DNA from 2 places in the Pseudomonas sp. GW821-FHT10B02 genome. Region 2 is predicted to be linked to the other one. Evidence: riboswitches for the same ligand, from Rfam matches in the RefSeq annotation. Region 2 holds a riboswitch; the other holds the start of a gene.

Region 1 (6,877 bases), on a different contig from region 2:
CAGGGCATGACTTCATCGGCACCTTCACTGTCAATGCGGACAACATCAAGGATCCGATTTTTTTTCTTATCGCCTATACGCCGTACATCATTGGCAACCTTGATACCAGCGTTACAGTGTTCTACGAGGTCAAACGCACGAACGGCAGGGTCGATACATCGCCGGCTCTGACGTTCCTGATCCAGCGCCAACAGGGGCTGATTCTGGATAAGCCTACGGTGATACAGGCGGCGGGCGGTACGCTCGATCCGAACAATGCGCGAAGCGGTGCCACCGTGCGGGTTGCCTATGTCGGTATGTTGGCAACCGATATCCTGGCCGTGGACTGGCGCGGTGAAGGTGTAGCGGACTCACACCAAACCGAACAAAAAAATGGCAGCCTTTTCGGTTATGTCGACTTTGATATCCCGGTCTCGGTGGTCGCGGCCAGTCAGGGCAAGACTATTGCGGTACGCTATACCGTTGTTCGTGGGGGTAGTCCGAGTTTGCTGTCCGAGCCGCTTGCACTGACTGTCGGTGAATTGTCCCTAGGCGATTTACCCACCCCGATTGTGCCTCAGGTCATCGATGATAAGCTGGATCTGGTAAGTTTCGAGGGCAATGCCCAGGTGAAAGTTGATCCTTGGCCGTTGATTGCCAGTGGACAGCGCTACTGGATTATTGCACGGGGTACTTTGGAAAATGGTGAGAACTATCAGTTCTACTTGGCCAATGGCCTGATAGTCGACAGTAGCCACGTGAGCAATGGATTGAGTGTTGATATGGCGCGTAAGGAGCTGGAAAAGCTCAAGAGCAGTAGCAGGTTGAGTGTGGAGGTCAAGGTGGCGTTCGCTCAGGGGAATGACGAAGCAGCGGCACGTCCATTCAACCCGTTGAGCTTTACGTTTTTAGTTAGCCACTTTCCAAAGGATGAAACATTCGATGGGGTCCCTCTTGGGTATATAGGTGAGGGGCAGAGTGTAGAGACTCCACTTCTCAGGATAGAGCCCCAGACCGGTGTCGTTAAAGTAGAGGCGGTTACACCGGAAATAGAGGAGTTAACTAAGGGAAGGATTGCTGGGCGGGCATTGAGGGTGGTCTTTGCTGGTCAGACGATTATAAGTCTAGAGTTGAAAGAAGCGGTCATAAAAGTAGAAATCGCTGCTTACGGCTCAGGGGAGATATTATTTTTGTCGGAGCGCGGTGTGCTGCATCACAGGCAGCGTATGTCTTTTGATAATATTGTTACGTATGTCCACTCATCTGTAGATATCAAGAGTGTCCAGATTAACGCTATAACACCTGAGTTTGGGAACTTTTTGGTGGATAACATTAAAGTGGGGTGAAGCATCAAGGGCTGCAGGGCTAACTTCGCAAGGTGTGCTGGTGTATATCCCTCTGTAATTGGGGTGCTTGTGGAGGAGTAATCGTGTGTTAAGCCAGACGGCCTCCCGCGCACAGCTACCATAACGGCAACCCATTCGAACTGTTCAGGTTTCCACACCCGATCGCTGAACCGACAGTGACCCGAGGAGACTAGAAGGACTGGTTTCCCAAGGCAATCAGAAGGGCATCGACAGACCGCGTAGGTTATTTCCTAGGACCTGAAATGACCAGATTTAAAATCTTTCGAAGCAATTTGATATACCGCGCACCAAAGCAAGAGCGCAGCGAATTGTGCTCTTGATCTTGATCTACCGGCCCCGTTAACCAGTAGGGCTGAGTGGAGGTGTCGTGGAGGGGCTAGCGCGCAGCGCCTTCGGCGTTAGCCGAAGTTGCGAAGCGTAGAGTTGCGTGCAACTCGTAGCTCGCAATGCCCCGTAGCGGCACCGGAGCGAAGGGACCCGAAGCGCAGCGTAGGGCCCCTGGTGGGGCGAGCCCTTTGTGTTCCTTTGGGGCGTTTGCCAAAGGGACCCGCCGTAAGGGCGGAAAGGTGACTTAGCGCCACCACCGCTAATGGATATGCTCACAAATCCGAGGGCCTCATCGCGGGGCAAGCCCGCTCCCACCCAAAGCTTAAGCCGCATCCAACCCCATCTGCCAAAAATCCGCTTCCAGCCGCGAAGCCTGGGCAAACACCTTGACCAGCTCAGCAAACCGCCGCTCAGTCATCGTCCGCGCGGCCAGATCATCCAGGTGCGCCCGCGCTGCCCTGGCAACACCCTGATACCCAGCCCCGGCATACTCGGCAATCCAGTCCCGATACGGATGATCCCCCAGCGCATCGACCCCTTGCGGCGTCAGATTCCGCCCAATCTCGGCATACCCGATCACACAGGGCGCCAACGCCACATGCAGATCCAGCAGATCCCCAGCCGCCCCGCAGTCCAGCACAAAGCGCGTATAGGCAACCGTCGCCTGATGCTCAGGCGTCGCGGCCAGGTCCTCAGGCGCCAACCCCCAACGCTGGCACAAACGCACATGCAGCTCGGTCTCATCGAGAATCGCCGCCAACCCCGCCTGCGCCGCGCGGATATCGTCCAGCGTGCGGCTCTTGTAGGCGGCCAGCGCCCAGGAACGGGCGAACTGGATCAGGAACAGATAATCCTGCACCAGGTATTTGCGAAACGCCGGCTGGGCGAGGGTGCCCGCGCCCATCTGACGGACGAAGTCGTGGTCGACGTAACTGTTCCAGTCGGCAGCGGCGGCCTGTTTCAGGCGGTCAAAGATGTCCATGGCTTATCCCTTGATATCGTAAGCAGCGTCGAAAAAGGCGTGCTCCAGCGCAACGGCGCGCAGGAAGAAATCGGTACTGATCTGCGCTTGCGCCGGCCCCACCCGGTCCAGTTCCGCACGCAGAAACGCCACGAAGCTCTGGAAGTCCGGATTGTCGTGCAGGGTGATCCACTCGGCATGTTCGAAACGCGGAGGCAGTTGCTTTGGCGCGCGCAGGGCCCAATCCAGATACATGCCTTCGGCAACGTTCAGCACCGCCAGTGCCGCGGCATAGGAACGGGTGGCCGCCGCCTCGCGCATGATCGCCTTGAAGCCCGCGGTCGGCACCGAATCGGCTGCCTCAAGACGTTGCGCCTCAGTGACCCCGAGTGCCTCGAAGGCGCGCAAGAAGTAGGTGTTCTCCTCACCCGAAATCACCCCGGTGAAGCGCCCCAGGCGGATGCGCGCCTCGAAGGTGTCGGCAGTGGCGATGGCCGCGCCGAGCAAGGTCAGGAAGGCGTCAATGAAGCGGTGGTCCTGGATCAGGTAATTGATCAGCACCGCATCGTCGAGGGTGCCGTCGAGCAGTTCGTTAACGAAACGGTGCTCGATCGATTGCGTCCAGCTCGGCTCGCTCTGGCGGCGAAGGGTATCGGTGAAGCGTTCGGTCATTGGGCTGTCCTCAAAGCTGGCGACAGCGAGACCGGGTAAAGCTGACATGGGCGGCCTCGCAGTGAGACCGGCAAAAAGGCAGGTTGGCAATCCCCATCCCTTCGCCGGCATGATCCGGATCAGGTTCGAAGGGTCACCGCGCTGCAGCTGTCAGCGGTTTCTCAGCCCGTTGCCGGGCTCCCCTTGGTGGCCGAATCTATACAGCAAGCGGGCAGGATTGTCACGTTGGCTGCTAGTGAATGCTGGAGGCCAGCTCGAAGATTGGCATGTACATCAGGATCACGATCAAGCCGATCAACAGGCCGATGAAGGTCATCAGCAAGGGTTCGAACAGACGCACGAACCACTCGATCCAGCGGCTGATTTCTTCGTCGTAGAAGTCGGCGCTGCGCTCCATCATCTGCCCGAGATTGCCCGATTGCTCGCCAGCCCGCAGCAAGCGCAGGGACACCGGCGTCACCAGTTGCCCGGCCTCCAGCGCCGCCGACAATGACAGGCCTTCGCGCACCCGCTCACAGGCATGTTCCAGGCGTTGCTTGGCCGCGACACCGAGCAGGCCGCGGGCCATTTCCATGGCGGTGAGAATCGGGATGCCGCCTTGCAGCAGGATCCCCAGCGAGCGGTAGAAACGCGCCAGTTCATACATCACCAGGCGCCGGTGCAGGGCAGGCAGGCGCTCCATCTGGCGGTTCAGCCAGCGCCGCACCCGGGGATCACGGCGCAGTACAAACGAGCCCACCATCACGCCAAGAAAGCCCAGGCCCAGCGGAGCCTGGTGGGCATGCAGGAACATCCCGGCCTGCATCAGCCAGCGCGACAGCCACGGCAGTTCGGTGCCCAGGCCTTCGAATACCAGGCTGAAGCGCGGCACCACATAGCCGAGCAGAAACAGCACCACGCCACCGCCGACCAGCAACAGCAGCAATGGATAGATCGAGGCGCTGACAATCTTTTGCCGCACTTCGTCCATGCGCTTGCGATAAGCGACGTAGCGCCCCAGGGCATCGCCCAGCGCGCCGGTCTTCTCGCTCGACTGCACCAGGGCGATGTACAGCGCCGGGAACACGCTGGGTAATTGCCCCAAAGCCTGGGAGAAGGATTTGCCTTCATAGAGCAGGCGCACCAACTCGCCGAGGGTCTTGCGCGCCTGTGGCGCCGACTCTTTTTCCGCCAGGCTTTCCAGCGCGTCAATCAGCGGCAGGCCGGCATTGAGCAGGGTGGTCAGCTCCTGGCTGAACAGCACCAGGTCGAAGGTTTCTGCGCGGCGCCAACGCAACTTCGTAAAGCGCTCGCAGTTACGCACGCTGACCACCCGCAAGCCTTGTTGCTCGGCCTGCAGGCGGGCCTGGCCGGCGTCCTGGGCGTCCAGCGTGAGCAGGACCACGCCGGATTTGCCCAATGCCTTGAGCTCGTAGCGCATGTGTCGATCCTCCGCTTACTGCCAGCTGGTGATCTCGGCGTTCTCGCCGTCGCCGCCAGGCTGGCCGTCCTTGCCCATGGAGAGCAGATCGTACTCGCCGTTTTCACCGGGTTGGCGGTAGATGTAATTGCGCCCCCAAGGGTCCTGAGGGACTTTTTTCTGCAGGTAAGGGCCAGACCAGCGGCTCTCGTCGCTGGGCGCGATGACCAGCGCCTGCAGGCCTTGCTCGGAATTGGGGTAATGCCCCACTTCCAGGCGATACAGGTCCAGCGCCTTGCTCAAGCCTTCAATCTGCGCCCTGGCCACCTTGGCCTCCGAGCGTCCCAACTGACTGAAGTACTTGGGGGCGACGATGCCGGCAAGCAGACCCAGTACCACCAACACCACCAGCAGTTCGAGCAGGGTGAACCCTTGTTGCGCGTACTTTTTTTTGTTCATGACAAGGCCCTCCGTTGTGCGCCTGCAAGGGCTTATGCAATTGCCGTGCGCGTCTGCGCCGAGCCTTTGCGCCACGGGGCCGGCAAGGCGGCACAGTGCTTGCGTCAGTGGATAAAAGCCTCGGCAATCGGGGCATATCCCCCACTTTTCGGGGAACGCAACGGGGAGGGCGTGACGATGCACTGGCTCACAGCAGGACTCTTTGTATGGCTGGCGTGGACCCACCAGGTCCAGGCCGATGTGTATATCTCCATCAAGACCGACGGCAGCTACGTGCTGTCCAACGTTCACCGACCGGGTCGCACCTATGAACGGGTGATCAGTGAACCCGGGGCGAGCCTGGCCGGCAGCGGCCAGGCGCAACTGATCACCGGTATGCCCTATGCCGAGCTGGTGGCGGCAGCGGCCGAGGCCAACGACTTGCCGGCGGCACTGCTGCATGCGGTGATCCAGGCCGAGTCGCGCTACAACCCCAATGCACGCTCGCCCAGTGGCGCGGTCGGGCTGATGCAACTGATGCCTGACACCGCGCGGGAATTAGGGGTGAAGAATTCGCTGGACCCGGCCTCGAACCTGCAGGGTGGGGCACGCTACCTCAAACGCATGCTGAACCTCTTCGATAACGACATCACCCTCGCTGTGGCCGCCTATAACGCTGGCCCTGATGCGGTGATGCGTCGTGGGCGGGTGGTGCCGCCTTATGCCGAGACCCAGCGTTATGTGCCGAAAGTGCTGCGTCAGTACCGGCGCTTGCAGGGCCTGGCCATCGACGCGCCGTTGTGAACCTGTGGCACCCCCGAATAGTGGGGAATAGCGGGGGATAACCCCCAATTGAGATTCATTCAGTAGTTTAAGTGACTGAAAAACAACAATAAAAAACAATGGCACGAGGCTTGCTCAAGCCTCTCCAGAGTCCACTTGCACCACCCGAGGCACGCCATGATGACTCCGATCAAAGGCTCAGTCCTGACTTCACTGCTGATCACCGCCGCCACCTTTGGCTGGCACACCGTCAGCGAAGCCGCCGTGCGCTGCGAGCGCAATCTGGTGGCCAACGTGGTGGCGCTCGATCAGCCACTGATGTTCAACCGCCTCGGTGCGCAAAATGCCAACGGCATGATGTTTGCCCTGCGCCGTGATGTGGTCGACGTTAATCAGGTGTCGCTGGACAACGGCGGCGCCGCGGTGCCGGGCAAGGTCACCCTGCGCCCGGACAAGCGGCCGCGGCCGATCGTGCTGCGGGTAGCGGCCGGTGACTGTCTTACCGTGAACCTGCAGAACCTGCTGGCCTACCAGGCCAACCCGAACAAGCACGGTATCGATCATGAAGAAGAAATCGAAGGCGAGGAGAATGAGGCCGAGGAGAACGAAGGCGCCGAAGGTAATGAAGCCGGTGGCGAGCACGGTTTCGTGGTCGATGACCAGGTCACCGACCGCCATGTCGGTTTTCAGGTCAATGGCATGCAGGCGGTCAACAGCATCGGCGACATTGCCGCCAACACCGGCCGTAACGGCAACTTTCTGATCGCTCCCGGCGGCACCCGCAGCTACACCTTGTACGCCGAGCGCGAAGGCGCGTTCGCCGCCACCAGCCAGGGCGCCACTTTCGGTGGTCAGGGCGGTGCCGGCAACGTCGCCAACGGCTTGTTTGGCCAGGTGGTGGTGCTGCCGAAATATGCCCGCACCTACCGCAACACCCTGACCGAAGAAGAG
Region 2 (6,877 bases):
ATCATGGCGAACGAACAGCTCACGGCTGATCTCGCGCCCCATGCCACCGGCGAACAGCTCGTGACGCAAGCGAACCCGGTCAAGCTGGTAGAAGCCCTTGAAGCAGTTGACCCTTTCGACGATCTCGACGTCCGTGGGCACAGGTTTCAGCGTGTCTGACATGGAAATCCTCATAACCTCGTGTACTGCATCGCGCCATCCTAACCTGCGCACCGCCACGTTTCACCCCTTTCAACTTGCAGGCCGGGCTGCGAGGATAGACAGCCTGCTGATATTCAGCTTAGTGGCGAACTGAAGGCCTTGCCGACGGTCCAAGCCCGATCACCTTTGCCTTACAAGGATCATCATGACGCTTGTGAAACTAACTACCGTGGCCGTGCTGGCCTTGGTCCTGGGCGCTTGTCAAAGCCTGTTCCAGCCCAACATGCGCACGCCACTGGAGGTCAAGCGCGACCGCTGGGAGCACATCAAGCCCGGTTGCAACACGGCCGATTGCCCGCTGGTCAATATCGACACCATTCACTTCCCGGCCAACCCGAAACTGGACGCGATCGTCGAAAAACGTCTGTTGCAAATGACCCAGGACAACCAGCACAGCGCCCTGCCCGCTTCGCTAAAAGCCTACGAAGACCAGTTCATGGCCACCGCCGAGACCCGCCATAGCAGCTACCTGCAAGCCAAGGTACGCGAGCAGCATGACGGACTGGTGATCATCGAACTGTCCAGCTACCTGGACACCGGCGGTGCCCATGGTATGCCGGGGCGCGGCTTCATCAACTACTCGCGTCAGCAGGACAAGGTCCTGACCCTGCAGGACATGCTGGTGCCGGGCCAGGAAGCGACGTTCTGGAAGACCGCCGAGGAAGCCCACCGGGCCTGGCTGATCAGCACCGGCATGGACAAGGACGCCGAGTTCGTCAAAACCTGGCCGTTCCGCCAGACCCCGCATATCGCCCTGACCTACGGCGCGGTAGTGCTCAAGTACGAAGTGTATGCCATCGCCCCGTATTCCATGGGCCACATCGAACTGAAGATCCCCTACCCGCGCCTGAACGGTGTGATCAAGCCGGAGTTGTTTCCGGGTCGCGGCTGACCGACGGCGCTGCCGCCCAGTACACGCACCCTGCCAGCAGCAAGGCGGGCAGGGTCGAGCCGAGATCGGCAGCGTAATGCGCCAGCAGATGGTAGGTGGCGACGCCGCAGGCCCAGGCGATCAGAGCGCGCCAGTGCAGGCTCTGGATCGGACTGGCGTCACTGCGACGGCGACGCACGACGAAATGATCGACCAGCACCACGCCGAACAGCGGGGCGAACACCGAGCCGATCAGCAGCAGGAAGTTCTGGTACTGCGCCAGCGGCGCGAAGCAGGCGATCAAGGTGCACAGCACACCGATGGCCAATGCCAGATGCTCGACCTTCAAGCGAATCAGCAGGCCAGTTGATACCGCCGCCGAATGGATGTCGGCGAAGGCCTTTTCCGATTCATCGAGCAGAATCAGCAGCAAGGGAATTCCGATACCGGCACCGGCCAGCGCCAACAGCAAGGTATTGACCTCGCCCGCCGGCGCGAAGGCCAGGGTATAGGCCACGCCCAGACTCATCATCCACACGTTGCCGACGAAATAGCCCAGCGCCGTACCAAAAAACACCCGGCTGCCATGGCGGCTGAAGCGGGAATAGTCGGCAATCAACGGCAGCCACGACAACGGCATGGCAATGGCGATGTCGATACCCACCGCCAGCGACATCGAACCATCACCGGCACGTGCCCAGAGGGCGGCGAGATCAGCCTTGGCAAACAGGTTCCAGGTCAGCCACAGGCAGGCACCGAGCAACAACCAGATGCCCCATTTGCGCAGAATCTTGCGCACGAAAGTCAACGGCCCGCTGACCGCCAGCAGGGTTGCCAGGGCGCCGAAGCACAAGGTCCACAGCAAGGGGTTGGTCAGCGCACTGCCTTCGCCGAAGGCGCGGGCACCGAGCAGACTGGCGGCATCACGCATGACGATGATTTCGAACGAGCCCCAGCCGATCAGCTGCAGCAGGTTGAGCAGCGCTGGCAGGCGGGCGCCTTCGCGACCGAGACTGCGCCGCAGCGCCGCCATGGACGACAGGCCGGTATCGCTGCCGATGACGCCAACGGCCGCCAGCAGCAAGACCCCCACGCTGGTACCGATGATGATCGCCAGCACCGCATTGGCCAGGCCTAGGCCAGGGCCAAGCAAGGCGCCGGTCTGCAGGACCATCAGGCCGATGCCCAGGGAGAACCATAGGGAACAGAGGTCGCGACCGCTGAGGACGCGTTGCCCGGCGGTTACCGGGTGATCGGGGGAGAACTGACTGGGTGTGCTCACAAGGGTGATCTCGACAGGGAGAAAATTGTTGTTCGGGCCCTATCGCTGGCAAGGCCAGCTCCCACAAGAGTCTGTATGCAGTCCCCTGTGGGAGCCGGCCTTGCCGGCGACGCGGTGTGCACGGCACACCGCCTGAACAGGCCGATCAGACCTTCTTGTACAACTGGCTGCCTTCCTGGCGGAACCGCTCGGCCTGCTCGCGCATGCCGTCCTCGACCGCCACATCCACCGCATCAATGCGCTGGTTGGCGGCGTACTCACGCACTTCCTGGGTAATTTTCATCGAGCAGAACTTCGGCCCGCACATCGAGCAGAAGTGCGCGACCTTGGCCGAATCCTTGGGCAGGGTCTCATCATGGAACGAACGCGCGGTATCCGGATCCAGGCCAAGGTTGAACTGGTCTTCCCAACGGAACTCGAAACGCGCCTTGGACAAGGCATTGTCACGGATCTGCGCGCCCGGATGCCCCTTGGCAAGGTCGGCGGCGTGGGCGGCGATCTTGTAGGTGATGATCCCGGTCTTGACGTCATCCTTGTTCGGCAGGCCCAGGTGTTCCTTGGGTGTCACGTAGCAGAGCATGGCGCAACCGAACCAGCCGATCATCGCCGCGCCGATACCGGAGGTGATGTGGTCGTAACCTGGCGCGATGTCGGTGGTCAGTGGGCCGAGGGTGTAGAACGGTGCTTCGTCACAGCATTCCAGCTGCTTGTCCATGTTCTCCTTGATCAACTGCATCGGCACGTGGCCCGGGCCTTCGATCATGCACTGGACATCGTGTTTCCAGGCGATCTTGGTCAGCTCGCCAAGGGTCTCCAGTTCGCCGAATTGCGCCGCATCGTTGGCATCGGCAATCGAACCCGGACGCAGGCCGTCGCCCAGCGAGAAGCTGACGTCGTAGGCCTTCATGATTTCGCAGATTTCGTCGAAATGGGTGTAGAGGAAGTTCTCTTTGTGATGCGCCAGGCACCACTTGGCCATGATCGAACCGCCACGGCTGACGATGCCGGTAACGCGCTTGGCGGTCAGCGGCACATAGCGCAACAGCACGCCGGCGTGAATGGTGAAGTAGTCCACGCCCTGCTCGGCCTGCTCGATCAGGGTGTCGCGGAACAGCTCCCAGGTCAGGTCTTCGGCGACGCCATTGACCTTTTCCAGGGCCTGGTAGATTGGCACGGTACCGATCGGCACGGGCGAGTTGCGGATGATCCACTCGCGGGTTTCGTGGATGTGCTTGCCGGTGGACAAGTCCATGACCGTGTCCGACCCCCAACGGATACCCCAGGTCAGCTTGGCCACTTCTTCTTCGATCGAAGAGCCCAGCGCACTGTTACCGATGTTGCCGTTGATCTTCACCAGGAAGTTGCGGCCGATGATCATCGGCTCCAGTTCAACGTGGTTGATGTTGGCCGGAATGATCGCGCGACCACGGGCGATCTCCTCACGGACGAACTCGGCGGTGATTTCCTTGGGGATGCTGGCACCGAAGCTGTGGCCCGGGTGCTGCTGGTCGAGCAGGCCGGCGGCGCGGGCTTCTTGCAGCTTCATGTTCTCGCGGATGGCGACGTATTCCATCTCGGCGGTGATGATGCCCTGGCGCGCGTAGTGCATCTGGCTGACGTTGGCGCCGGCCTTGGCCCGGCGCGGATTGCGCACATGGGCAAAACGCAGCTTGGTCAGCTCGGCATCCGCCAGACGCTGCTGGCCAAAGTCCGACGACAACCCGGGCAGGCGCTCGGTGTCACCACGGGCGTCGATCCAGGCCGAACGCACATCGCTCAGGCCTTTGCGCACGTCGATGACGACATTGGGGTCGGTGTAGGGGCCGGAAGTGTCGTAGACCAGCACCGGCGCGTTGGCTTCACCGCCGAAATCGGTCGGGGTGTCGTCCAGGCTGATTTCACGCATCGGCACGCGGATGTCCGGGCGCGAGCCTTCGACATAGATTTTGCGCGAACGGGTGAACGGCTGTACGGACTGCTGATCGACCTGGGCCGACTCACTCAGATTGGTCAGGTATTTTTCTTGTTTACTCATCACAGGCTCTCCAGACGGCTTCCTAGCAGTGGAATGTCGGGGAGAACCTGAAAGGCACGGACGCACCAGGAGCGGTGCTGTGCCAGATGTGCGGGGATGCCTGCAGCTATTTACGGCTGGCTCGACATTCCCGGACCTGACACAAGAGACTCGCCGGGAAAGCGAGAAATCTTGTTCCCTACGCAGGCGCTAACCTGATCAGGTTCAACGGGATCCGGATTATCCGATCTCAGCCTCAACGCAAGGCACCCCGACAAGAACGCGTCCAGTCTAGACTGGACGCCGCTGCAAAGCCAACAGTACAAACACGGTGACGATAAATGGTGTAATTGGCAGATTGTTGCAAAGTGCCCGCGCATCTACACTCACCGGTTCAGAAAGACTCAATCGTTCAAGGATCGCCCTATGCTGCGCAAACTTTCACTGGCCCTTGCCGTGTCTTGTGCTATCAACGGAATGGCCTGGGCAGCAGACGCGCCCTTGTCAGCGAAAACCGATCTGGTCAGCGTCTACCAGGAGGCTGTGGACAACAACGCCGACCTCGCCGCAGCCCGCGCCAACTACGGCGCGCAAAAGGAAGTGGTACCTCAGGCCCGTGCCGGCCTGCTGCCAAACCTTTCGGCCGGTGCCGAAATGCAGAGCACCCGGACCAAGCTCGATGATCCATCGATCACCTCCAACCGCAGCGGCAACTCATGGTCGGCAACCCTGGCCCAGCCGGTGTTCCGTGCCGATCGCTGGTTCCAGTTGCAGGCTGCCGAAGCGGTCAACGAACAGGCGGCGCTGGAGCTGTCGGCCACTGAGCAGAACCTGATCCTGCAAACTGCCGAGAACTATTTCGCGGTGCTGCGCGCCCAGGACAACCTGGCCTCGACCAAAGCCGAAGAAGCCGCTTTCAAGCGTCAGCTGGACCAGTCCAATGAACGTTTCGATGTCGGCCTTTCGGACAAGACCGACGTCCTGCAGTCCCAGGCCAGTTACGACACGGCCCGGGCCAACCGGATCGTCGCGCAACGCCAGGTCGATGACGCGTTCGAAGCACTGATCACCCTGACCAACCGCAACTACGACGCGATCCAGGGCATCCGCCACACCCTGCCGGTGCAGGTCCCGGTGCCGAATGACGCCACGTCCTGGGTCGAAACCGCCGGTAAGCAGAACCTCAATCTGCAAGCGACCAACTACGCCGTCACCGCCGCCGAAGAAACCCTGCGCCAGCGCAAGGCCGGGCACGCGCCAACCCTGGATGCGGTAGCGCAGTACCAGAAAGGCGACAACGACAACCTCGGTTTCACCAACCCCAACCTCGGCGGGACCATCAGCGGCGACGTCGAACAGACCAGCGTTGGCCTGCAGCTGAACATTCCGATCTACAGCGGCGGCCTGACCAGCTCGCAAGTGCGCGAGGCCTATCAGCGCCTGAGCCAGAGCGAACAGCAGCGTGAAAGCCTGCGTCGCCAGGTGGTGGAAAACACCCGCAACCTGCACCGTGCGGTCAATACCGACGTGGAGCAGGTGCAGGCACGCAAGCAGTCGATCATCTCCAACCAGAGCGCTCTGGAAGCCACCGAGATCGGTTACCAGGTCGGTACCCGCAACATCGTCGACGTGCTCGATGCCCAGCGCCAGCTGTACACCTCGGTGCGTGACTACAACAACACCCGCTACGACTACATCCTCGACAACCTGCGCCTGAAGCAGGCGGCGGGCACCTTGAGCCCGCAGGACCTGACCGACCTGAGCCGCTACCTGAAGCCGGACTACAACCCGGACAAGGATTTCCTGCCACCTGATCTGGCGGCATTGGCCAAGGCTAACTTCGACGCCCGGCCTTAAACAGCATCGCGGGGCAAGCCCGCTCCCACCGGATTCAACACTGCTCGGTGGGAGCGGGCTTGCCCCGCGAAAGCTTCAGAGCAACCGTCCCAAGCCATCCAGCAAGCGCTGCAACGCGCCCTGGTTGGCTTTCATTACCGCCCGCCCCGCCTCGCCCATGCGCCGCGCATCCTGCGGCAACTCGATCAGCCGCCGGATCTCGGCCGCCAGCCCCTGGGCATCATCCACCTCCTGCAAAGCGCCAGCGTCGCGCAGCATCGCCGCGATCTCCAGGAAGTTGAACAGGTGCGGACCGCTAATCACCGGCAATGACAAGGCCGCCGGCTCCAGCAGGTTGTGCCCGCCATTGGGTACCAGGCTGCCACCGACAAAGGCAATATCCGCCAAGGCATAAAGAAACAGCAGTTCGCCCATGGTGTCGCCGAGCAGCACTGCACTATCCGCGGCCACCGCAGCGGCACTGGAGCGGCGGACCGTCGGGAACTGTGCCGCGCACAACTCAAACACGCTGTTGAAGCGCTCCGGGTGCCGTGGCACCAGGATCAGCAAGGCATCGGCATGGTGCTCCAGCAACTGGCGATGCGCGGCGAGAATCACTTCGTCCTCGCCCTCATGGGTGCTGGCGGCAATCCACACCGGGCGTTCAGTGGCC

Evidence for each region. Region 2 has a riboswitch for thiamine pyrophosphate ahead of thiC (phosphomethylpyrimidine synthase ThiC). Riboswitches for the same ligand answer to the same signal wherever they lie in the genome.
Region 1: linked by a shared signal. The riboswitch ahead of AC07OF_RS10380 (TenA family protein) and the one ahead of thiC (phosphomethylpyrimidine synthase ThiC) in region 2 are both predicted to bind thiamine pyrophosphate.

What each region holds. Positions count from the first base shown of each region.
Region 1 is NZ_JBWKNR010000005.1:161,813-168,689, reverse strand. Features, by position in the region: gene AC07OF_RS10390 (hypothetical protein) at 1-1,325, shown strand, start outside; gene AC07OF_RS10385 (TenA family protein) at 1,996-2,655, opposite strand; gene AC07OF_RS10380 (TenA family protein) at 2,659-3,306, opposite strand; TPP riboswitch at 3,386-3,500, opposite strand; gene AC07OF_RS10375 (type II secretion system F family protein) at 3,539-4,726, opposite strand; gene gspG (type II secretion system major pseudopilin GspG) at 4,742-5,164, opposite strand; gene AC07OF_RS10365 (lytic transglycosylase domain-containing protein) at 5,342-5,947, shown strand; gene mnxG (manganese-oxidizing multicopper oxidase MnxG) at 6,104-6,877, shown strand, end outside.
Region 2 is NZ_JBWKNR010000012.1:164,709-171,585, forward strand. Features, by position in the region: gene AC07OF_RS18850 (NUDIX domain-containing protein) at 1-162, opposite strand, end outside; gene AC07OF_RS18855 (RsiV family protein) at 347-1,093, shown strand; gene cytX (putative hydroxymethylpyrimidine transporter CytX) at 1,062-2,354, opposite strand; gene thiC (phosphomethylpyrimidine synthase ThiC) at 2,500-4,389, opposite strand; TPP riboswitch at 4,548-4,652, opposite strand; gene AC07OF_RS18870 (TolC family outer membrane protein) at 4,795-6,225, shown strand; gene waaA (lipid IV(A) 3-deoxy-D-manno-octulosonic acid transferase) at 6,301-6,877, opposite strand, start outside.